Regions from separate parts of the Enterobacter cloacae complex sp. 394I7 genome, predicted to be linked through region 4. Evidence: predicted binding sites of a transcription regulator. Region 4 holds the regulator's gene; each other region holds the start of a gene.

Region 1 (5,420 bases), on a different contig from region 4:
CGGTGATGCCGTCATGCCGAATATGATTAACTTCTTCAAGAATATCAGTATTGCCGGAGCGTTTATTTTACTGGCGATAGTGGGACCGGGAGCCCTCTCCCTTGACCGGCGTTAACCCATAAAAAAAGGCCGCAATCGCGGCCTTTTTTATTTCTGCAAAACAGAAAGATTATGCGTATACCGGGAAGCGTGCGCAGATTTCCAGAACTTTACCTTTAACGCGCTCGATAACCGCTTCGTCATTGATATTGTCCAGAACGTCACACATCCAGCCTGCCAGCTCTTTCACTTCCGCTTCTTTAAAGCCGCGGCGAGTAACAGCCGGAGAACCGATACGGATACCGGAGGTCACGAACGGGCTCTTCGGATCGTTTGGCACGCTGTTTTTGTTCACGGTGATGTTGGCACGGCCAAGGGCAGCGTCAGCTTCTTTACCGGTCAGGTTTTTATCAACCAGGTCCAGCAGGAACAGGTGGTTCTCAGTACCACCGGAAACCACTTTGTAACCGCGGTTCAGGAAGACTTCCACCATCGCTTTGGCGTTTTTAGCAACCTGCTGCTGGTAAACTTTAAACTCTGGCTCCATCGCTTCTTTCAGCGCCACCGCTTTCGCCGCGATAACGTGCATCAGTGGGCCGCCCTGCGCGCTTGGGAATACGGCAGAGTTCAGCTTTTTGTACAGCTCTTCGTCGCCACCTTTTGCCAGGATCAAGCCACCGCGTGGGCCCGCCAGGGTTTTGTGCGTGGTGGTGGTCACAACGTGAGCATGCGGAACCGGGTTCGGATAAACGCCTGCAGCAATCAGGCCGGCAACGTGCGCCATGTCAACGAACAGGTAAGCACCGATGCTGTCTGCGATTTCACGCATTTTTGCCCAGTCAACGATACCGGAGTAAGCAGAGAAACCGCCGATAATCATCTTCGGTTTGTGGGTCTGCGCCTGCTTCGCCATGTCTTCGTAGTCAATTTTACCGGACTCATCAATGCCGTAAGGAATGATGTTGTACAGTTTGCCAGAGAAGTTAACCGGAGAGCCGTGAGTCAGGTGGCCGCCTTGCGCCAGGTTCATACCCAGAACGGTATCGCCCGGTTGCAGCAGCGCGGTGTAGACCGCGAAGTTAGCCTGAGAGCCAGAGTGTGGCTGTACGTTAGCGTAGTCGGCGCCAAACAGTTCTTTAGCGCGATCGATGGCCAGTTGCTCAACGATATCAACGTACTCGCAACCGCCGTAGTAGCGTTTGCCCGGGTAACCTTCAGCGTATTTGTTGGTCAGCTGAGAACCCTGCGCCTGCATTACGCGCGGGCTGGTGTAGTTTTCGGAGGCGATCAGTTCGATGTGCTCTTCCTGACGTACTTTTTCCTGCTCCATAGCCTGCCACAGTTCGGCATCATAATCGGCAATGTTCATTTCACGCTTTAACATCCGCATCTCCTGACTCAGCTAACAATAAAATTTTGGCCTGAAAAGGCAGTCCTGTTGGACGACGGGCAACAGTATAACTGATTAGTTCTGTGATAACAGGTCTTGACAAACGATTTTACGCAAACGTTTTCCTACCCGCCACGCAAGGGTTTGAGGAATAAAGCCCTCATCATTTTCAACGGATTTCTTTTCAGGTTTGTGATGCATATTTTTCACGTTGCAAAGAACCATTTACAACGCAGGGGTATTTTTTATAAGATGCATTTAAAATACATCATTAAAAACACCACTGAAGGACGCTGCTATGCTCGACGCTCAAACCATCGCCACAGTTAAAGCCACTATTCCCCTGCTGGTCGAAACCGGCCCGAAACTCACCGCCCATTTCTACGATCGTATGTTTACGCATAACCCGGAGTTGAAAGAGATTTTCAACATGAGCAACCAGCGTAACGGCGATCAACGCGAAGCCCTGTTCAACGCCATCGCAGCCTACGCCAGTAATATCGAAAACCTGGCGGCGTTGCTGCCTGCCGTGGAAAAAATTGCGCAGAAGCACACCAGCTTCCAGATCAAACCCGAGCAGTACAACATCGTCGGCGGCCATCTGCTGGCCACACTGGATGAGATGTTTAGCCCGGGCCAGGAGGTGCTGGACGCGTGGGGGAAAGCCTACGGCGTGCTGGCAAATGTGTTCATTAACCGTGAAGCACAGATCTACAGCGAAAACGCCAGTAAGGCAGGCGGCTGGGAAGGTACCCGCGCTTTCCGCATCGTCGAGAAAACGCCGCGCAGCCAGCTCATCACCAGTTTTGAGTTCGAGTCGGTGGATGGCAAGCCGGTCGCTGATTATCAGCCGGGGCAGTATCTGGGCGTGTGGCTGAAGCCTGAAGGTTTCCCGCACCAGGAGATTCGCCAGTACTCCCTGACCCGCAAACCAGACGGTAAACGTTATCGCATTGCCGTAAAACGAGAAGATGGCGGCCAGGTATCAAACTGGCTGCATAACGAGGCTAACGTGGGTGATGTGGTTCATCTGGCCGCGCCTGCGGGCGACTTCTTTATGGCGGTTGAGGCGAATACGCCGGTTACCCTGATCTCAGCCGGGGTGGGTCAGACGCCAATGCTGGCGATGCTCGATACCCTCGCTAAATCAAACCACAGCGCGCAGGTAAACTGGTTCCACGCCGCCGAGAACGGTGAAGTGCACGCGTTTGCCGATGAAGTGAATGCGCTGGCTTCCTCTCTGCCACACTTTACCGCCCATACCTGGTATCGTCTGCCGACGGATGCCGACCGTGCAGCCGCACGCTTTGACAGCGAAGGTCTGATGAATTTGAGTCAGCACGAAGGGGCATTCAGCGCGCCGGAGATGCAGTTTTACGTCTGCGGACCGGTCGCGTTTATGCAGTATGCCGCGAAGCAGCTGGTGGAGTTGGGTGTGAATAAAGACAACATTCATTACGAATGTTTCGGGCCGCATAAAGTACTGTAATCGCCCGATGGCGCTACACTTTCCCGGCCGGTGAGGTTTTGCAGGCCGGGTAAGCATAGCGCCACCCGGCTGAATCAGGAATCAGGTACTGACGATTAAATCGCGGCGTCGTCTTCTTCACCGGTACGGATACGGATCACGCGTGCCACATCAAAGACGAAGATTTTACCGTCGCCAATTTTGCCGGTCTGCGCCGTACGGATAATGGTATCCACACAGGTATCCACGATATCGTCGCTCACCACGATTTCAATTTTCACTTTTGGCAGAAAGTCCACCATGTACTCTGCGCCACGGTAAAGTTCGGTGTGGCCCTTCTGGCGACCAAAACCTTTCACTTCCGTCACTGTCATCCCGGTGATGCCCACTTCCGCCAGCGCTTCACGCACATCATCCAGTTTGAAAGGTTTAATAATCGCATCAATCTTTTTCATGGTGGGTCCTTAAACTCTTGCCTGTAAGCTGCTTCGTAATCGGTTGCTCACAGTATCATACTCATTCAGATTTTGCGGTACTACTCTTTAAAATCGTTTGCTTCCAGCTCATGGCGGGAGAGCAGCTTGTAGAACTCGGTACGGTTGCGCCCGGCCATACGCGCCGCATGGGTTACGTTGCCTTTGGTTATCTGCAGGAGCTTGCGCAGATAGTTCAGTTCGAACTGATTACGCGCTTCTGCAAACGTCGGCAGCGCGGTGTTTTCCCCTTCCAGCGCCTGCTCCACCAGCGCGTCGCTAATGACGGGTGACGAGGTCAGCGCCACGCACTGTTCAATAACGTTCACCAGCTGGCGCACGTTGCCCGGCCAGCTTGCGGCCATCAGCCGTTTCATCGCATCGGTGGAAAACGCCCGGACAAAAGGCTTATGCCGATCGGCCGCCTGGCGCAAAAGATGGTTTGCCAGCAGCGGAATATCTTCCGCCCGCTCGGCCAGTGCCGGAATTTTCAGGTTCACCACGTTCAGACGGTAGTAGAGATCTTCACGAAACTCGTTGCGCGCCATGACTTTTGGTAAATCGCGGTGCGTGGCCGAAATGATACGCACGTTAATATCGATATCGCGGTTACTGCCGAGGGGGCGCACTTTTCGCTCCTGCAAAACACGCAGCAATTTGACCTGCAGCGGTGCCGGCATATCGCCAATCTCGTCCAGGAAAAGTGTGCCGCCTTCTGCCGCCTGGAAAAGCCCTTCCCGGCTGCTCACCGCCCCGGTGAACGCCCCGCGGGCATGACCAAACAGTTCAGACTCAAGCAGTTGTTCAGGGAGCGCACCACAGTTAATCGCGATAAAGGCGTTTTTGCTGCGCGGGCTAGCGTTATGGATAGCCTGGGCAAGGATCTCTTTCCCGGTACCGCTCTGGCCATTAATCAGCACGCTAACGTCTGACTGCGCCACCATCCGGGCCTGTTCGAGCAGACGCAGCATAATCGGGCTGCGGGTGACGATAGACTCCCGCCACGCTTCATCATTCGACGGAGCCGCGTGCTCAAGCGCGCTGTCGATAGCCTTATAGAGGGCATCTTTATCTACCGGCTTGGTGAGAAAGCTGAATACCCCCTGCTGCGTCGCGGCAACGGCATCCGGAATCGATCCGTGCGCCGTCAGGATGATCACCGGCATGCCAGGCTGCTGCTTCTGGATCTCCGCGAACAGCTGCAGGCCATCCATTTCATCCATTCGCAGGTCGCTAATCACCAGATCAACCTTCTCGCGGCTCAGGACTTTCAGCCCCTCCTGCCCGCTTTCCGCCGTCACCACGCTGTAGCCTTCACTGACCAGACGCATCCCCAGCAGCTTTAACAGCCCCGGATCGTCATCCACCAGTAAGAGATGGGCAGGTTTTCGGCTTGTCATGGCTTCACATCCTCTTGTTTCTGCGCATCACCGTCTGGCGTCGCGGCTGACCCTTTTGGCGCGTCAGGCAGATAATTTCCGGCCGGTTTACGCGTCGAGAGCTGTCTTTCGATGTCGGTCAGGTTTTCAAGCTTGCGCGTTGTGGTATCCAGTTGAGCACGCAAGTGCTGCTCCTGCTGGCGCAGCGTATCAAGCTCGCTGTCGGTGGATTGCTGTAATTTGCTGTAGCGAAAACGCTCTTCAGACAACTGCAGTTGTAACGCCTGACCATCACGCCAGAGCTGATATACCGGGCGCACCTGCGCCGGAAGATTTCCGACAAACGTGTCCAGCCGCGTGACGTTGGTGCGACGCTCAACGGGGGTGATTTTCGCATCCGCGAGTAAAATTCCACGCTTGAACGCGTCCTGCCAGGTATCGTCACTGAGCATCGCCGCTTGCGAGCGCGCCTCAACCGGCGCCAGACGCTGGGCGCAATCTATTCCACGTAGCCAGAACAGCGGATTGCTCTCGACGTCATGCCCCGACAGGTTCCAGATGTCGTCACAGCGGGTCGACAGAAAATCTGCCAGCTGATTATCTGGCCATTTATCTTGTTGTTTATCGCTAATCGCACTTTGCGGCACATGGGAAACACAGCCCGCCAGAAA
Region 2 (5,420 bases), 850 kb from region 4:
GCGTTTGATGCCGGTCTGCTCGACAAAGATTGCGTCGTTGTGGTGCGCCATCAGGGGCCAAAAGCGAACGGGATGCCAGAATTACATAAACTTATGCCGCCACTTGGTGTATTATTGGACCGCCGTTTCAAAATTGCGTTAGTGACCGATGGACGCCTCTCTGGCGCATCAGGTAAAGTGCCTTCTGCCATCCACGTGACCCCGGAAGCTTACGACGGCGGTTTGCTGGCGAAAGTTCGTGATGGAGACATGATCCGCGTCAACGGTCAGACAGGTGAGTTAACCCTGCTGGTGGATGACGCTGAACTGGCGGCACGTAAGCCACATATTCCTGACCTTAGCGCATCGCGCGTGGGAACCGGACGCGAAATGTTTGGCGCGCTGCGTGAGAAACTCTCCGGTGCGGAGCAGGGCGCAACCTGTATTACGTTTTAAGACGACTTGATTTTATCGATCTGGCGAGAGAAAACTCTGATGAAAAACTGGAAAACAAGTGCAGAAGCAATCCTGACCACTGGCCCTGTCGTGCCGGTAATCGTGGTGAACAAGCTGGAACATGCTGTCCCGATGGCGAAAGCCCTGGTCGCGGGTGGTGTTCGTGTTCTGGAAGTGACCCTGCGTACCGCCTGCGCGATGGACGCTATTCGCGCTATCGCCAAAGAAGTGCCGGACGCGATCATCGGTGCGGGTACCGTACTGAACGCACAGCAGCTGGCTGACGTGACCGAAGCGGGCGCGCAGTTCGCTATCAGCCCTGGCCTGACCGAGCCGCTGCTGAAAGCTGCAACCGAAGGCACGATCCCTCTGATCCCGGGTATCAGCACCGTATCTGAACTGATGATGGGTATGGATTACGGCCTGAAAGAGTTCAAATTCTTCCCGGCTGAAGCTAACGGCGGTACCAAAGCGCTGCAGGCTATTGCGGGTCCATTCTCTCAGGTTCGCTTCTGCCCGACGGGCGGTATCTCTCCGGCAAACTACCGTGACTACCTGGCGCTGAAAAGTGTCCTGTGCATCGGCGGTTCATGGCTGGTTCCTGCGGATGCGCTGGAAGCAGGCGACTGGGATCGCATCACTAAACTGGCTCGCGAAGCGGTTGAAGGCGCGAAGCAGTAAGCGAAGACAATATGAAAAACGGGCCTGCTGGCCCGTTTTTTTTATCCTGCAACCTTCACGTTCGCGGCGGCTGTTTTGGCTCTTGCCACAGCCTCATCCACGTTTTCACCGGTCGCTAGCGCCACGCCAAGGCGGCGCGTGCCGTCAATCTCCGGTTTCCCGAACAGACGAACCTGCAAGCCTGCACCTATAGCCCCTTCGACGTTATCAAAGATGACGTTCTGGCTGGTTAATTGCGGCAGGATCACCGCCGAAGCCGCCGGGCCGTACTGACGAATGCCGCCAACGGGCAGGCCGAGGAAAGCGCGCACATGCAGGGCGAATTCAGAAAGGTCCTGCGAAATCAGCGTGACCATCCCGGTATCGTGCGGGCGAGGGGAGACTTCACTGAAAATTACCTCGTCGCCGCAGACAAACAGTTCCACGCCAAACAATCCGTAACCGCCCAGCGCCAGAACCACTTTACGGGCAATTTCCTGCGCACGTGCCAGCGCCAGGTCGCTCATCTGCTGCGGCTGCCAGGATTCACGATAGTCGCCATCTTCCTGGCGGTGGCCAATCGGATCGCAGAAATGGACGCCATCAACGGCGCTGACCGTCAGCAGCGTGATTTCGAAATCAAACTTTACGACGCCTTCGATAATCACGCGACCGGCACCAGCACGTCCTCCCTGCTGGGCATACTCCCACGCCTTATCCAGAGTGCTGCTGTCGCGGATAAAGCTCTGTCCTTTACCGGAGGAGCTCATGACGGGCTTAATGATGCACGGGTAGCCAATTTCGTCGACAGCCTGCAGGAAAGCGGCTTTATCGCCGGCAAAACGGTAGCCTGAGGTAGGTAAGACCAGCTCTTCAGCCGCCAGACGACGAATGCCTTCGCGGTTCATGGTGAGTTTGGCCGCTTTTGCGCAGGGCACCACGCGCTGGCCTTCCTGCTCAAGGGCGATCAGCGTATCGGTGGCAATGGCTTCAATTTCGGGTACCACGAAATCCGGTTTCTCCTGCGTAATCAGCGTACGCAGGGCATCGCCATCCAGCATATTGATCACATAAGAACGGTGGGCGACATGCATGGCAGGTGCGTCAGCGTAACGATCCACTGCAATGACTTCCACGCCCAAACGCTGGCACTCAATGGCGACCTCTTTACCCAGTTCGCCCGATCCTAACAGCATCACACGCGTCGCCGCAGGTCGCAGCGCGGTTCCTAAACGAGTCATAACAATCCCCCTGAAAAAGTTGCGCGCATTATAAACGTAAACGTTTGCGTCTGTCTTGTTCAGGGCCCGAGAGCGGTTAAGAAATTTGCGCTTCTTTAGCCGTGGCAGACATTTCCTGACGCCTGCTCGCTTACGCTGGGAGACATATTCACCGTTAAGTGAGGGAAACCATGTCAGGCTGGCTAAATCAATTGCAATCCATGTTGGGACAGAAAACGTCGTCATCCGGCGAGCAGGGGCTGAGCAAACTCTTGGTTCCGGGGGCGCTTGGCGGGCTGGCTGGACTGCTGGTTGCCAATAAATCCTCGCGTAAGTTACTGGCAAAGTATGGTACCGGCGCGCTGCTGGCGGGCGGCGGCGCTATTGCGGGTACCGTACTGTGGAACAAATACAAGGACAGAGTGCGGACCGCGCACAGCGACGAACCCCACTTTGGTGAGCAGACCTCGCCGCTGGATCTGCGTACCGAACGGCTCATCCTGGCGCTGGTGTTCGCGGCGAAAAGCGACGGGCACATTGATGACCAGGAACGATCGGCGATTGAGCAGCAACTGCGCGAAGCCGGTGTCGAAGAAAAGGGCAGAGCGCTGGTGGCGCAGGCCATCGAACAGCCACTCGAACCGCAGCGTCTGGCGCAAAGCGTGAAAAATGAGGAAGAGGCGCTTGAGCTCTATTTTCTGAGCTGTGCCGCCATCGATATCGATCACTTTATGGAGCGCAGCTATCTCAATGCGCTGGGTGATGCCCTGAAGATCCCACAAGATGTCCGGGACGGGATCGAGAAGGATATTCAGGAGCAAAAACGGGCGTTACAGGGCTAACTGCCGCCGTCGCAGCCATGTTTCGCTTGCATCATGCGTGGGTTTTGCCAACCTTATAGGGTGTAAAACTCAAAAGAATGATGACATGCCACCGAAAGCCCGACGTACTCCGTATGCGATCACCACGCATGGCGATACGCGTATAGATAACTATTACTGGCTGCGGGACGACTCCCGTTCCCGGCCAGAAGTGCTTGACTACCTGCACGAGGAAAACGACTATGGCCGCAAGGTCATGTCCAGCCAGCAGGCGTTGCAGGATCAGCTGCTAAATGAAATGGTGCAGCGTATCCCCCAGCGCGATATTTCCGCGCCATGGACCAAAAATGGCTATCGATATCGCCATATCTACGAACCTGGCAACGAGTATCCCATCTACCAGCGACAGTCGGTGTTATGCGCCGAATGGGATGAGTGGGATATCTTGCTGGATGCCAACCAGCGCGCCGCCCACAGCGAGTTTTATACCCTCGGCGGCATGTCCATCTCTCCCGATAACACCATTATGGCGCTGGCGGAGGATTACCTCTCCCGTCGTCAGTACGGTTTGCGTTTTCGCAACCTGGAAACCGGTAACTGGTATCCGGAAATGCTGGATAACGTTTCGCCGGACTTTGTCTGGGCGAATGATTCCGAAACGGTCTACTACGTCAAAAAGCATGCCTCCACGTTGCTGCCTTACCAGGTGTGGCGCCATACCGTTGGGACGGATTCTGCTGACGACGAACTGGTTTACGAAGAGAAAGACGAAACGTTTTATGTCAGCCTGCACAAAACCTCGTCCCGCCACTATGTGATTATCTTCCTGGCCAGCGCCACAACCTCTGAAGTTCTGCTTCTGGACGCCGAACTACCTGATGCGCAGCCGCTGTGCTTCCTGCCGCGGCGTAAAGATCATGAATACAGTCTCGATCACTTCCAGCACAGCTTTTACCTGCGCTCTAATCGGGAGGGTAAAAACTTTGGCCTCTACAAAACCAAAGTACGCGACGAACGCAAGTGGGAAGTGTTAATCCCCGCCCGGGAGCAGGTGATGCTCGAAGGGTTTACGCTGTTCACCGACTGGCTGGTGGTTGAGGAACGCCAGCGGGGGCTGACCAGCCTGCGGCAAATTAACCGCAAAACGCGGGAAGTGATCGGGATTGCGTTTGACGACCCGGCCTATGTTACGTGGATAGGGTTTAATCCTGAGCCGGAATCGTCGCGTCTGCGCTACGGCTACTCGTCTATGACCACGCCCGATACGCTCTTTGAGCTGGATATGGACACCGGGCAACGTCAGGTGCTTAAACAGTCCGAAGTGAAAGGGTTTGATTCCGACAACTACCGAAGCGAGCACCTGTGGGTTACCGCCCGCGATGGCGTCGAGGTGCCGGTCTCGCTTGTTTATCATCGGGCGTATTTCCAGAAAGGTAAGAATCCGATTCTGGTTTACGGCTACGGCTCCTACGGCTCAAGCATGGACGCTGATTTCAGCAGCAGCCGGTTAAGTCTGCTGGATCGCGGTTTTGTGTTCGCCATTGCGCATGTTCGCGGCGGCGGGGAGTTGGGTCAGCACTGGTATGAAGACGGGAAATTCCTGAAAAAGAAAAATACCTTCAATGATTATCTCGACGTCTGCGATGCGTTGATTGAGCAGGGCTATGGCGATCCTGGGCTTTGCTTTGGTATGGGCGGCAGCGCGGGAGGATTATTGATGGGGGCCGTCATCAATCAGCGTCCCGAACGCTTTAAAGGGATTATTGCGCAGGTGCCGTTTGTCGATGTGGTAACGACCATGCTGGATGAATCCATCCCGCTGACGACTGGAGAGTTTGAAGAGTGGGGCAACCCGCAGGATGAGATCTACTATCGCTACATGAAAGAGTACAGCCCGTACGACAATGTGGAAGCGAAAGCGTATCCGCACATGCTGGTGACCACCGGATTGCACGATTCACAGGTGCAATACTGGGAGCCTGCAAAATGGGTGGCGAAACTGCGGGAACTGAAAACCGACGACAACCTGTTGCTGCTGTGCACGGATATGGACTCCGGTCACGGCGGGAAATCGGGACGATTTAAATCTTACGAAGGCGTGGCACTGGAGTATGCGTTTTTGATTGGCCTGGCGCAGGAGACGCTGCCAGGCCGTGCGGAGCGTTAAGCTTCGCCAAGATAGTGCTTAAGCGTTAAACGCAGTTCCGGGCTCATCTTATCGAGGTTGTTATAGAGCCAGCGCAGATAGCCCGGATCTTTATCCGCAATATCGGAAACCGCCCGA
Region 3 (5,420 bases), on a different contig from region 4:
TCCAGCAGACTCACCGGATGACCGGTGGCGTTGCTCTCTGCAGACGCGCCCTGAGCAGGCGTTTTCGTGTCGCTGTTATCACAGGCTGCAAGGCCCACAACCAGCAGGCCAATCCCGACATATTTAACCAGATTGCGCATTAACTTCTTCCTTTCGATAAACGGCCATAACGGCTGATTGGCTCATCTTATCACAACTGATAAAGCGAACCCTTAACCAGCCTGCAATGCTGTGATTTCAGATTTATCTGCGAGTCTTTTCAGCAGCATATTTAGCAGGACGCCGTACATCGGCAGGAAGAACACAATGCTGATAAGCACCTTGAAGCAGTAGTCCACAAGGGCGATTTCCATCCAGTGCTGGGCCATAAATGCGTCCGGGCTACGCCAGAATGCGATAAAGAAGAAGGCCAGCGTGTCGCTGACGTTGCCGAACAGCGTGGACGCCGTGGGTGCCATCCACCAGCGATGATTTTGACGCAGGCGGTTAAACACGTGAACGTCGAGGATCTGCCCCAGCGCGTAGGCCATAAAGCTGGCGGAGGCGATACGGGCGACAAAGAGGTTGAAGTGTGTTAATGCCTCGAACCCCTGCCAGCTTCCCATATAAAACAGGGAAGAGATCACGTACGAAATGAACAGCGCCGGCAGCATGACCGCAAAAATAATGCGGCGAGCCAGCGGTGCGCCGAAAATACGCACGGTCAAATCAGTGGCGAGAAAAATAAACGGGAAACTGAACGCACCCCACGTGGTATGAAAACCAAAGATGGAGATCGGGAGTTGCACCAGATAGTTGCTGGAGGTAATCACCAGCAAATGAAAAAGCGAAAGCCAGAACAACGCTTTAACGCGCTGCGAATCAGAAAACTGCATCATGTTGTAACCTTTTTATACGTTGGGGTGAGGGAACCCAATAAAAACCGCAGCATGATACTGCTTTGGCCGGACATTGCAATGGTTAGTTTTTACGCAATCGTTAACCTGGTTGCATTGCCGACGATGGGGCGTAAACTACAGCCGTTTTTACCTGACCGAGAAGAACATGACCGATCTGTTTTCCAGCCCAGACCACACCCTTGATGCTCAGGGCCTTCGCTGCCCGGAGCCGGTAATGATGGTACGTAAAACCGTGCGCAACATGCAGACCGGTGAGACGCTGCTGATCATCGCCGACGACCCCGCCACCACCCGCGACATTCCCGGTTTTTGTACCTTTATGGAACATGAGCTGGTGGCACAGCAGACCGAAACGCTGCCGTACCGGTATGTGATCCGTAAGGGGTAAATGCGGCCTGATGGCCTCACCCCGACCCTCTCCCACAAGGAGAGGGAGAAAACCTTTCTAAACCATCGTTTCAAAATTTCACGCTTTTGTGAGGCGCTTCACCTCCGCTTTTCCGGCCGTAGTCTAGTTTTTAAGCGTACAAAAATAAAACACTGTTTTAACGCTTATCTCACTACCCTGGAGTTGACCCGATGAAAACGACCCTCAAGCCGTTACTGGCCGCCCTGTGCCTCTCCGCTTTTGCCTGCTCTGTCGCTGCGCAAACCATCAAAGCCGCCGATGTGCACCCTGAAGGCTACCCGAACGTGGTGGCGGTTCAGCAAATGGGTGAAAAACTCAAACAACAAACCGATGGCAAGCTGGAGATCAAGGTCTTCCCCGGCGGCGTGCTGGGGGATGAAAAACAGATGATTGAGCAGGCGCAGATGGGGGCGATCGATATGATCCGCGTCTCGATGGCGCCGGTGGCGGCCATCCTGCCCGATATCGAAGTCTTCACGCTGCCCTACGTTTTCCGCGATGAAGACCACATGCACAAAGTGATCGACGGGGATATCGGCAAGCAGATTGGCGATAAGCTAACCGCTAACCCGAAATCACGACTGGTGTTCCTCGGCTGGATGGACTCCGGCACCCGCAACCTGATCACCAAAGATCCGATTGTTAAACCCGACGATCTGAAAGGGAAGAAAATCCGCGTACAGGGCAGTCCGGTGGCGCTGGCGACGCTGAAAGATATGGGCGCTAACGCGGTGGCGATGGGGGTGAGCGAAGTTTACAGCGGGATGCAAACCGGCGTGATTGACGGCGCGGAGAATAATCCACCGACCTATGTCGCGCATAACTATATGCCGGTCGCCAAAAACTACACCCTCAGCGGCCACTTTATCACCCCGGAAATGCTGCTCTACTCAAAAGTGAAGTGGGACAAACTCAGCGCCGACGAGCAGAAAAAGATCCTGACCCTGGCCCGTGAAGCCCAGTTTGAACAACGTAAGTTGTGGGAAGCCTATAACGCCCAGGCGCTGGAAAAAATGAAGGCTGGCGGGGTGCAGTTCCACGAGATCGACAAAACGGTATTTATCAAAGCCACAGAGCCGGTGCGCGCCCAGTATGGCGAAAAGCATCAGGATCTGATGAAAGCCATCGCTGACGTCAAGTAACCGGAGTACGTATGTCCGAACTCTATCTGAAGTGGATGGACCGTCTCTACCTGCTGGCGATGGCCGTGGCGGGCATCTCGCTGCTGGTGATGACGATTGTGATCCCCATCGGCATCTTTTCGCGCTATGTGCTTAACCGCGGTGAATCCTGGCCGGAGCCGGTTGCCATCATCTGCATGGTGACCTTCACCTTTATCGGCGCGGCGGTCAGCTACCGTGCCGGTTCGCACATTGCGGTGAATATGCTCACCGACCGGCTACCCGGGCCGTTAAAAACCGTCTGCGCACGGGCCGTTGATCTGCTGATGCTGCTGATCGCTGGCCTGATGTTCTGGTACAGCTACTGGCTGTGCGTCGAACTCTGGGAGCAACCGGTCGCCGAATTTCCGGTCCTGACCTCCGGCGAGACCTATCTGCCGCTGCCGGTGGGCTCTGCCGTCCTGATCCTGTTTGTGATTGAGCGCCTGCTGTTTGGTTCGCAGGAAAACCGTCCCGTCGTGCTGATCGGCAACCACAGTTAAGGGGTGAACAATGGATGCATTCGTTTTGTTATTCACCCTCGCCATTTTGCTGGCGCTGGGGATGCCGGTGGCTTTTGCCGTCGGGCTAAGCGCCGTCGCGGGCGCGTTGTGGATAGATTTACCCCTCGAGGCGCTGATGATTCAGATAACCAGCGGGGTGAATAAATTCACGCTGCTGGCGATCCCCTTCTTTATTCTCGCGGGTGCGATTATGGCGGAAGGGGGGATTGCCCGACGGCTGGTCAATTTCGCCTACGTGTTTGTTGGCTTTATTCGCGGTGGGCTGTCGCTGGTGAATATTGTGGCCTCCACGTTCTTCGGCGCGATTTCCGGCTCGTCGGTGGCGGATACGGCCTCCATTGGCAGCGTAATGATCCCGGAGATGGAGAAGAAGGGCTATCCGCGCGAGTATGCGGCGGCGGTGACCGCCAGCGGGTCGGTACAGGCGATTTTGATCCCGCCCAGCCACAACTCGGTAATTTATTCCCTCGCGGCAGGCGGAACGGTCTCTATCGCGACGCTGTTTATCGCGGGGGTGCTGCCAGGGCTGCTGCTCGGCGTAAGCCTGATGGCAATGTGTCTGGGCTTTGCCCGCAAACGTGGCTACCCGAAAGGGGAAAAAATTCCCTTTAAGCAGGCGCTGAAAATCACGCTGGACGCGCTGTGGGGGCTGATGACCGTGGTGATTATTCTCGGCGGGATACTGTCCGGAATATTTACCGCAACGGAATCCGCTGCCGTGGCCTGTCTGTGGGCGTTCTTTGTCACCATGTTTATCTACCGGGACTACAAATGGAACGAGCTGCCGAAGCTGATGTGCAGGACGGTGAAAACCGTCACCATCGTGATGATACTGATTGGCTTTGCGGCGGCGTTTGGCGCGGTGATGACCTACATGCAGCTCCCGAGCCGTATCACCGAGTTCTTCACCTCGCTCTCCGATAACAAGTACGTGATCCTGATGTATCTCAACATCATGCTGCTGCTGATCGGCACGTTAATGGACATGGCGCCGATCATCCTGATCCTGACGCCAGTGCTGTTGCCGGTGACCAATTCGCTGGGCATCGATCCGGTGCATTTTGGGATGATCATGATGGTGAACCTGGGGATCGGGCTGATTACGCCGCCGGTCGGTTCGGTGCTGTTTGTGGCGAGCGCGGTAAGTAAACAGAAAATCGAGCATGTGGTTCGCGCCATGCTGCCGTTTTACGGCATGCTGCTGGTGGTGCTGGCGATGGTGACGTACATCCCGGCCATCTCGCTGTGGCTGCCGCGCGTGTTAGGGATGCAGTGACGCCGTTTTCCGCCCTCTCCCGGTGGGAGAGGGCATCTCGTGTTATTGTCGACGTAATAAGCGGAGCGCGTTCGCCGTCACCAGTACCGTCGCGCCGGTATCCGCCAGCACCGCCAGCCACAGGCCGGTTATACCGAGCAGCGTGGTGACCAGGAAAATTCCCTTCAGACCCAGCGCAATCCCGATGTTCTGACGGATATTGGCCCGCGTGGCGCGCGCCAGAGCAATCATCTGCGCCAGCCCGGTCAGGCGGTTGTGGGTGAGCGCCGCGTCGGCGGTTTCCAGCGCCACGTCGGTGCCGCTGCCCATTGCAATGCCAATGGTGGCGGCTTTCATCGCCGGGGCATCGTTGATTCCGTCACCCACCATTGCCAGTGGTGCATGGTTGTTCAGTTCCGTTACGGCGCGCACTTTATCCGCAGGCAATAACCCGGCTTTAAACGCCAGCCCCAGCTCACCGGCAATCGCTGCCGCGGCTCGCGGGTTATCCCCGGTGAGGATCACCCCCTGCACGCCCAGTTGATGCAGCGCGGCGACGGCGTCTTTTGCATCGTCACGCAGCGTGTCACGCAGTGCCAGCATCCCTATCGCCACGCCGTTTTGCACCACCATCACCACGGTTTGCCCGGCCTGTTCCAGCGCCTGGACTGGCTGGCTCAGCCCGTCCGCCGGAAACGTATTCGCGGCAACGATCAGGACGTTATTCCCTTCAACGTCGGCTTCAATTCCGGACCCGACCAGCGCCCGCTGTGCGGTGGCGGCAGGGATGTCCAGCCCACGCGACTGCGCCTCGCGAACTATCGCCTGTGCCAGCGGGTGGGTGGAGCCTTGTTCGACGGCAGCGGCCAGGGTGAGCAGCGTATTTTCACTGACCTCCTGAGGATAAATGCCCGTGACCTGCGGTTTACCCACCGTCAGCGTACCGGTTTTATCGAAGGCGATATGTTGCACCTGGCTCAGCTGCTCCAGCGCCGCACCGCCTTTAATCAGCGCTCCACGACGCGCCGCGGCCGCTAGACCGGAGGTAATGGCCGCCGGCGTGGAGATCACCAGCGCACACGGGCAACCAATCAGCAGCAACGTCAGACCTTTATAAACCCAGCCTTCCCAGGCTGCGCCCAGGAACAGCGGTGGAATAATTGTCACCAGCAG
Region 4 (5,420 bases):
ACTTCGCCGCGTAAGAGACACGCAGAAGGGGTTGCCCTTCTGCGTTTTTTAATTATTCAGCAGCGCACGCTGCTTCCGGCTGTTTACGGCCAGACATCATCACTAACAGCAGGCCGAGCGCGGCAATTATCGCCCCCATCACCGGCACAAAGCTGTATCCCAGGCCACCAGAAATGACGGCTCCACCGGCAGCGGCTCCAAGCGCATTGCCAAGGTTAAACGCGCCAATATTGACCGACGACGAGAGACCCGGTGCCTCATGGGCAACGCGCATCACGCGCATCTGCAGCGGCGGAACCACGGCAAAGGTCGCAGCCCCCCAGACAACCATCGCCATCGCCGCCCCGACCTCATTACGCGCCAGCCATGGAATGGCGATCATGATGACAATCAGCAGCGTTAAAAAGCCTTTCAGCGTCCCGCTCACGGAACGATCGGCGAATTTCCCGCCGAGATAGTTGCCTATAGAGAACCCGACACCAATCAGCACCAGCATCGCGGTCACAAAGAGAGGCGTCGCGTGGGTGATATCGTGCAACACCGGTGAAATATAGGTGTACAGGGTAAACATGGCGCCCGCCCCCAGTACGGTGGTCAACAGCGCGGAGAGCACCTGCGGGCGCATCAGTACCGACAGCTCTTTGCGGACGTCAGGACGTTCACCAGCGCTGCCTTTCGGCAAGGAGAAGTACAACGCCACCATGGCGATAACACCCAGCACGGCCGTCGCCAGGAACGACATGCGCCAGCCGATCGCCTCACCCAGCCAGGTTGCGGCAGGTACACCGCCAATGTTGGCAATCGTCAGACCCATAAACATGGTTGCCACGGCACTCGCCTGCTTGTGTTTTGGCACCACGCTTGCGGCCACAACCGATCCCAGCCCAAAGAACGCGCCGTGGTTAAGACTGGTCAGAATGCGGGACAACATCAGGGTGGTGTAATCCGGAGCAATCGCGGAGAGCACGTTGCCCAGCGTAAATATCGCCATCAGGAAAATCAGCGCATTGCGGCGCGCGCGGTGTGAAAGCAGAAGCGTCATGAGCGGTGCCCCCACCATCACGCCAATGGCGTAGGCGCTGATGAGCATCCCGGCCGCCGGGATAGAAACATCCACGCCCCGGGCGATAACAGGCAGTAACCCCATCGGGGAGAATTCAGTGGTGCCAATCCCAAAAGCGCCAATCGCCAGGGCAAGCAGGGGAAAATTGATTTTCATGCGTCAACTCCGGATGCCGTGTCATGTCGTGACACAGAACAAAGAAGCCGAAAGCATGACATCAATCACAAAAAATGAGAAGTTAACAAATTGGCAAAAGATTTTTGCCGCAGGCGTAACAATCAGGAAAACTGAGAGGGAGAGAGCTCTCCCTCCGTGTAAATCAATGCAATGCAGCCGTCAGACCCGCCGCAACAATCAGAGCCAGTACAATAACGGTGGTCACCAGCGAAAACTTCAGATCGTAGCTCATCAATTTTTCTCCTTTTAATCTCCCCACGAAAAGTGAGCCTGCTCATTTTTACACAGTTTAGTTCAAAAATCTTCCTGGATTTAAACTGATAACCACTTTAGCTCTTCCCCTTTTCATCAAGATAGGACAAAATTCCACGCTAAATTTATTAGCGTACCGGCCATTGACCCCCTCCTGACGTCCTGTGTCGTTTTCCCGGCGTGCCGCAATTCAAGATTGCGTGATAAGGGTGAGAGAAGGCAAACGTTTACCTTCAAGTTTTTCAGGAGTTTAGGATATGGTCTGGAGTGACATTTAATGGCAACAATTAAAGACGTAGCAAAACGCGCAAACGTTTCCACTACAACCGTATCACATGTAATTAACAAAACCCGCTTTGTGGCGGAAGAGACGCGCAACGCCGTCTGGGCGGCAATCAAAGAATTACACTATTCACCGAGTGCGGTGGCGCGCAGCCTCAAAGTTAATCACACCAAATCCATTGGTTTGCTGGCTACCAGCAGTGAAGCGGCCTATTTTGCCGAGATCATTGAAGCGGTCGAGAAAAACTGCTTCCAGAAAGGCTATACCCTGATTCTGGGCAACGCGTGGAACAGCATTGAAAAACAGCGCGCTTATCTCTCCATGATGGCACAAAAGCGTGTGGATGGCCTGCTGGTGATGTGTTCAGAGTATCCGGAGTCCGTGCTTTCCATGCTGGAAGAGTACCGCCATATTCCTATGGTGGTCATGGACTGGGGCGAAGCACGTGCAGACTTCACCGACTCCGTCATCGATAACGCGTTTGAAGGCGGCTATATGGCAGGCCGTTATCTGATTGAACGCGGTCACCGTGAGATTGGTGTGATCCCGGGTCCACTGGAGCGCAACACCGGAGCCGGGCGTCTGGCCGGGTTTATGAAAGCGATGGAAGAGGCGCTGATTACCGTGCCGGAAAACTGGATCGTGCAGGGTGACTTTGAACCGGAATCCGGTTACCGCGCAATGCAGCAGATTGTCTCCCAGCCGCATCGCCCGACAGCCGTTTTCTGTGGCGGTGACATTATGGCGATGGGTGCTCTCTGTGCCGCCGATGAACTGGGTTTGCGCGTGCCGCAGGACATTTCCGTGATCGGGTATGACAACGTGCGCAACGCGCGCTTCTTTACCCCGGCGCTGACCACCATCCACCAGCCAAAAGACTCGCTGGGTGAAACGGCCTTCAATATGCTGATGGACAGGATCGTCAACAAGCGTGAAGAGTCTCAGTCTATTGAAGTTCACCCGCGTCTTATCGAACGCCGTTCCGTTGCGGATGGCCCGTTCCGCGACTATCGTCGTTAATCTTTTACGGGGCCAGTTATACTGGCTCCCGTAGCCATTCCCGGTTAAGCGTCTCACTGTCTCCCAGGTAATCCAGCAGCCAGGCCATTGCGGGCGACACATCATTTTGTTGCCAGGTGAGGCAACAGGCCGCATCCGGAAAAGGATTTTCCAGCGTCAGTTCAACCCATTCACCGGTGTCGATTCGGGGCCGTGCAAAATGGCCAGGGACCATGGCAACGCACAGCCCTGCGCTGAGGCATGTTGCTGAGGATTCCCAGTCCGGCGCAACCACCCGTCGCTGGTTATCCAGCAGCCAGGTAATGCGTTTGGGCAACGAACGCGAGGTATCTTCCAGCACCAGCGAGGGCCAGTTACGGAGCGTTTCGTCGCTGAGCGGCCCGTCCATGGCCGCCAGCGGATGATCGCTTGCCACCACACATTTCCAGCTGAGCATGCCCATGTCGCGAAAGGCAAAGCGTCCCCCAACCGGGATCGCCTGCGTGGCACCGATCGCCATCTCTGCCCTGCCATCCGCCAGCGCATCCCAGACGCCGTTAAACACTTCCTGGGATACCCGCAATTCGACATCCGAGAAATGGCGATAGAAATCGACAATCATCTGCCGGGTACGTTCCGGTTTTACGATGTTATCCACGGCAATGGAAAGATGTCCTCGCCAGCCGTTAGCGATCTGCTGACACTGTTCGCGGGTGATCTGCATTTTTTTGATAACAGAACGCCCTTCTTTCAAAAACCATGCCCCGGCGGGCGTTAATTCCACATCACGGTGACGCCGTTCAAACAGCGGAACGGCCAGCCATTCTTCAAGCTGACGCACCGTATAGCTGATTGCCGAGGGGACGCGGTGCAACTCCTGCGCTGCACCGCTAAAGCTGCCGTTGCGTGCAACAGCATCGACCACTTCAAGAGAATAATCTGACCACATTTTCTGCCTGCAAAAATTTTGAATGCACTCGCCAAATATTAGCGTTTCACAAGCTGCTTTGCACTCCCTACACTCTGCGCAAACATAGACCTGCCTCCCTCAGGAGAAAAAAACAATGCAACCCAGGAAAGGATTTTTAGTCTGGCTCGGTGGTTTAAGCGTGCTGGGCTTTTTAGCCACTGATATGTACCTGCCCGCCTTCGCCGCAATGCAGGAAGATTTACAGACCCCGGCGGCAGCCATCAGCGCCAGCCTGAGCTTATTCCTCGCGGGCTTTGCCTTCGCGCAGCTGCTCTGGGGGCCTCTCTCTGACCGCTTTGGCCGTAAACCGGTGCTGTTGCTGGGGCTGGCTATCTTTGCCGTCGGCTGTCTGGGAATGTTATGGGTACGCGATGCAACCTGGCTGCTGGTACTGCGCTTCGTGCAGGCCGTTGGCGTCTGTGCTGCCGCGGTGACCTGGCAGGCGCTGGTCACCGACTACTATCCGGCCAACCGTACAAACCGCATTTTCGCCACCATTATGCCGCTGGTAGGGCTTTCGCCTGCCCTCGCCCCGCTGCTCGGGAGCTGGATCCTGGCGCATTTCGACTGGCAGGCCATTTTCGCTACGCTGTTTGCCATCACGCTGGTCCTGATGATCCCGGCATTCACACTCAAAGCGGCACATAAGAAAGAGACGCCTGCTGACACAACACCGGTGACCTTCACCTCTCTGCTGAGCACCAAAGCGTACCGCGGTAATGTCCTGATTTATGCCGCCTGCTCGGCGAGTTTCTTCGCGTGGCTGACCGGTTCGCCGTTCATTCTTCACGATATGGGTTACAGCCCGGCCGCCATCGGTCTGAGCTATGTCCCGCAGACCATCGCGTTTCTGGTCGGGGGCTATGGCTGTCGCGCGGCGCTGCAAAAATGGGAAGGTCAGCAGATGCTGCCCTGGCTGCTGGTACTCTACGCGCTGAGCGTGATCGCCACCTGGGCTGTGGGCTTTATCCCGGGCGCCGGTCTGGCAGAAATTCTGATTCCATTCTGCGTGATGGCCGTGGCGAACGGTGCGATTTACCCTATCGTCGTAGCCCAGGCGTTACGTCCGTTCCCACAGGCAACAGGTCGTGCGGCCGCGCTTCAGAATACCCTGCAGCTGGGTCTGTGCTTCCTGGCAAGCCTGGTGGTCTCTGCGCTGATTGCCACGCCGCTCCTGACCACCACCAGCGTCATGCTGGTTACGGTTGCGCTGGCCCTTCTGGGATACCGTATGCAGTCTGCGGCACAACGTGAGCAGGATGACCGCGCAGAGGTGAAAACCTCGCATGCATAATCGCGCCAGAAATTATGTTAAATATCAGTGATTAGGTTGCTAAGAATTTTCTATTGAATCACCAAATTTTGAGGCCTATACTAAATTTGGTTCGATTAAATACGATAAATATTATGTGTTAACGGGAGCCGGAGCGCTCCCGTTTTACCATGGAAGGCATTTCGGCAAGGGTTATCTCCCTTCCTCTGTTCTACGTCGGATACTAGCCTCACGGGGAAATACCGTGAGATTTCTCACAAACCATAAAAAGCGTCTACGCTGTTTGAAGGTTCTGATCACAGTAAGGTGATGGAGAAGCTATGAGTTCATCGTGTATAGAAGAAGTCAGCGTTCCGGACGATAACTGGTCCCGGATCGTCAGTGAACTGTTAGGTCGTGCAGG

What was found. The regulator PurR, encoded in region 4, represses purine synthesis genes. The targets are predictions, from matches to a motif close to CANGCAAACGTTTGCNTG.
Region 1: a site for PurR is predicted at 1,540-1,557, ahead of glyA (serine hydroxymethyltransferase). Genes of this name have one in related genera too.
Region 2: a site for PurR is predicted at 2,370-2,387, ahead of purT (formate-dependent phosphoribosylglycinamide formyltransferase). Genes of this name have one in related genera too.
Region 3: a site for PurR is predicted at 969-986, ahead of tusA (sulfurtransferase TusA). Genes of this name have one in related genera too.

What each region holds. Positions count from the first base shown of each region.
Region 1 covers NZ_JBXWCR010000007.1:137,632-143,051, forward strand. The annotation lists gene AC2FAP_RS20035 (DoxX family protein) at 1-115, shown strand, start outside; gene glyA (serine hydroxymethyltransferase) at 170-1,423, opposite strand; gene hmpA (NO-inducible flavohemoprotein) at 1,728-2,918, shown strand; gene glnB (nitrogen regulatory protein P-II) at 3,014-3,352, opposite strand; gene glrR (two-component system response regulator GlrR) at 3,433-4,770, opposite strand; gene qseG (two-component system QseEF-associated lipoprotein QseG) at 4,767-5,420, opposite strand, start outside.
Region 2 covers NZ_JBXWCR010000001.1:1,739,937-1,745,356, reverse strand. The annotation lists gene edd (phosphogluconate dehydratase) at 1-435, shown strand, start outside; gene kdgA (bifunctional 4-hydroxy-2-oxoglutarate aldolase/2-dehydro-3-deoxy-phosphogluconate aldolase) at 475-1,116, shown strand; gene purT (formate-dependent phosphoribosylglycinamide formyltransferase) at 1,158-2,336, opposite strand; gene AC2FAP_RS08495 (tellurite resistance TerB family protein) at 2,507-3,157, shown strand; gene ptrB (oligopeptidase B) at 3,243-5,303, shown strand; gene exoX (exodeoxyribonuclease X) at 5,300-5,420, opposite strand, start outside.
Region 3 covers NZ_JBXWCR010000006.1:122,750-128,169, reverse strand. The annotation lists gene AC2FAP_RS19020 (DcrB family lipoprotein) at 1-140, opposite strand, end outside; gene AC2FAP_RS19015 (7-cyano-7-deazaguanine/7-aminomethyl-7-deazaguanine transporter) at 213-878, opposite strand; gene tusA (sulfurtransferase TusA) at 1,045-1,287, shown strand; gene AC2FAP_RS19005 (TRAP transporter substrate-binding protein) at 1,479-2,450, shown strand; gene AC2FAP_RS19000 (TRAP transporter small permease) at 2,462-2,971, shown strand; gene AC2FAP_RS18995 (TRAP transporter large permease) at 2,982-4,268, shown strand; gene zntA (Zn(II)/Cd(II)/Pb(II) translocating P-type ATPase ZntA) at 4,311-5,420, opposite strand, start outside.
Region 4 covers NZ_JBXWCR010000001.1:890,570-895,989, reverse strand. The annotation lists gene sodB (superoxide dismutase [Fe]) at 1-14, shown strand, start outside; gene AC2FAP_RS04375 (MFS transporter) at 53-1,219, opposite strand; gene cydH (cytochrome bd-I oxidase subunit CydH) at 1,383-1,472, opposite strand; gene purR (HTH-type transcriptional repressor PurR) at 1,770-2,795, shown strand; gene punR (DNA-binding transcriptional activator PunR) at 2,812-3,723, opposite strand; gene punC (purine nucleoside transporter PunC) at 3,839-5,038, shown strand; gene cfa (cyclopropane fatty acyl phospholipid synthase) at 5,338-5,420, shown strand, end outside.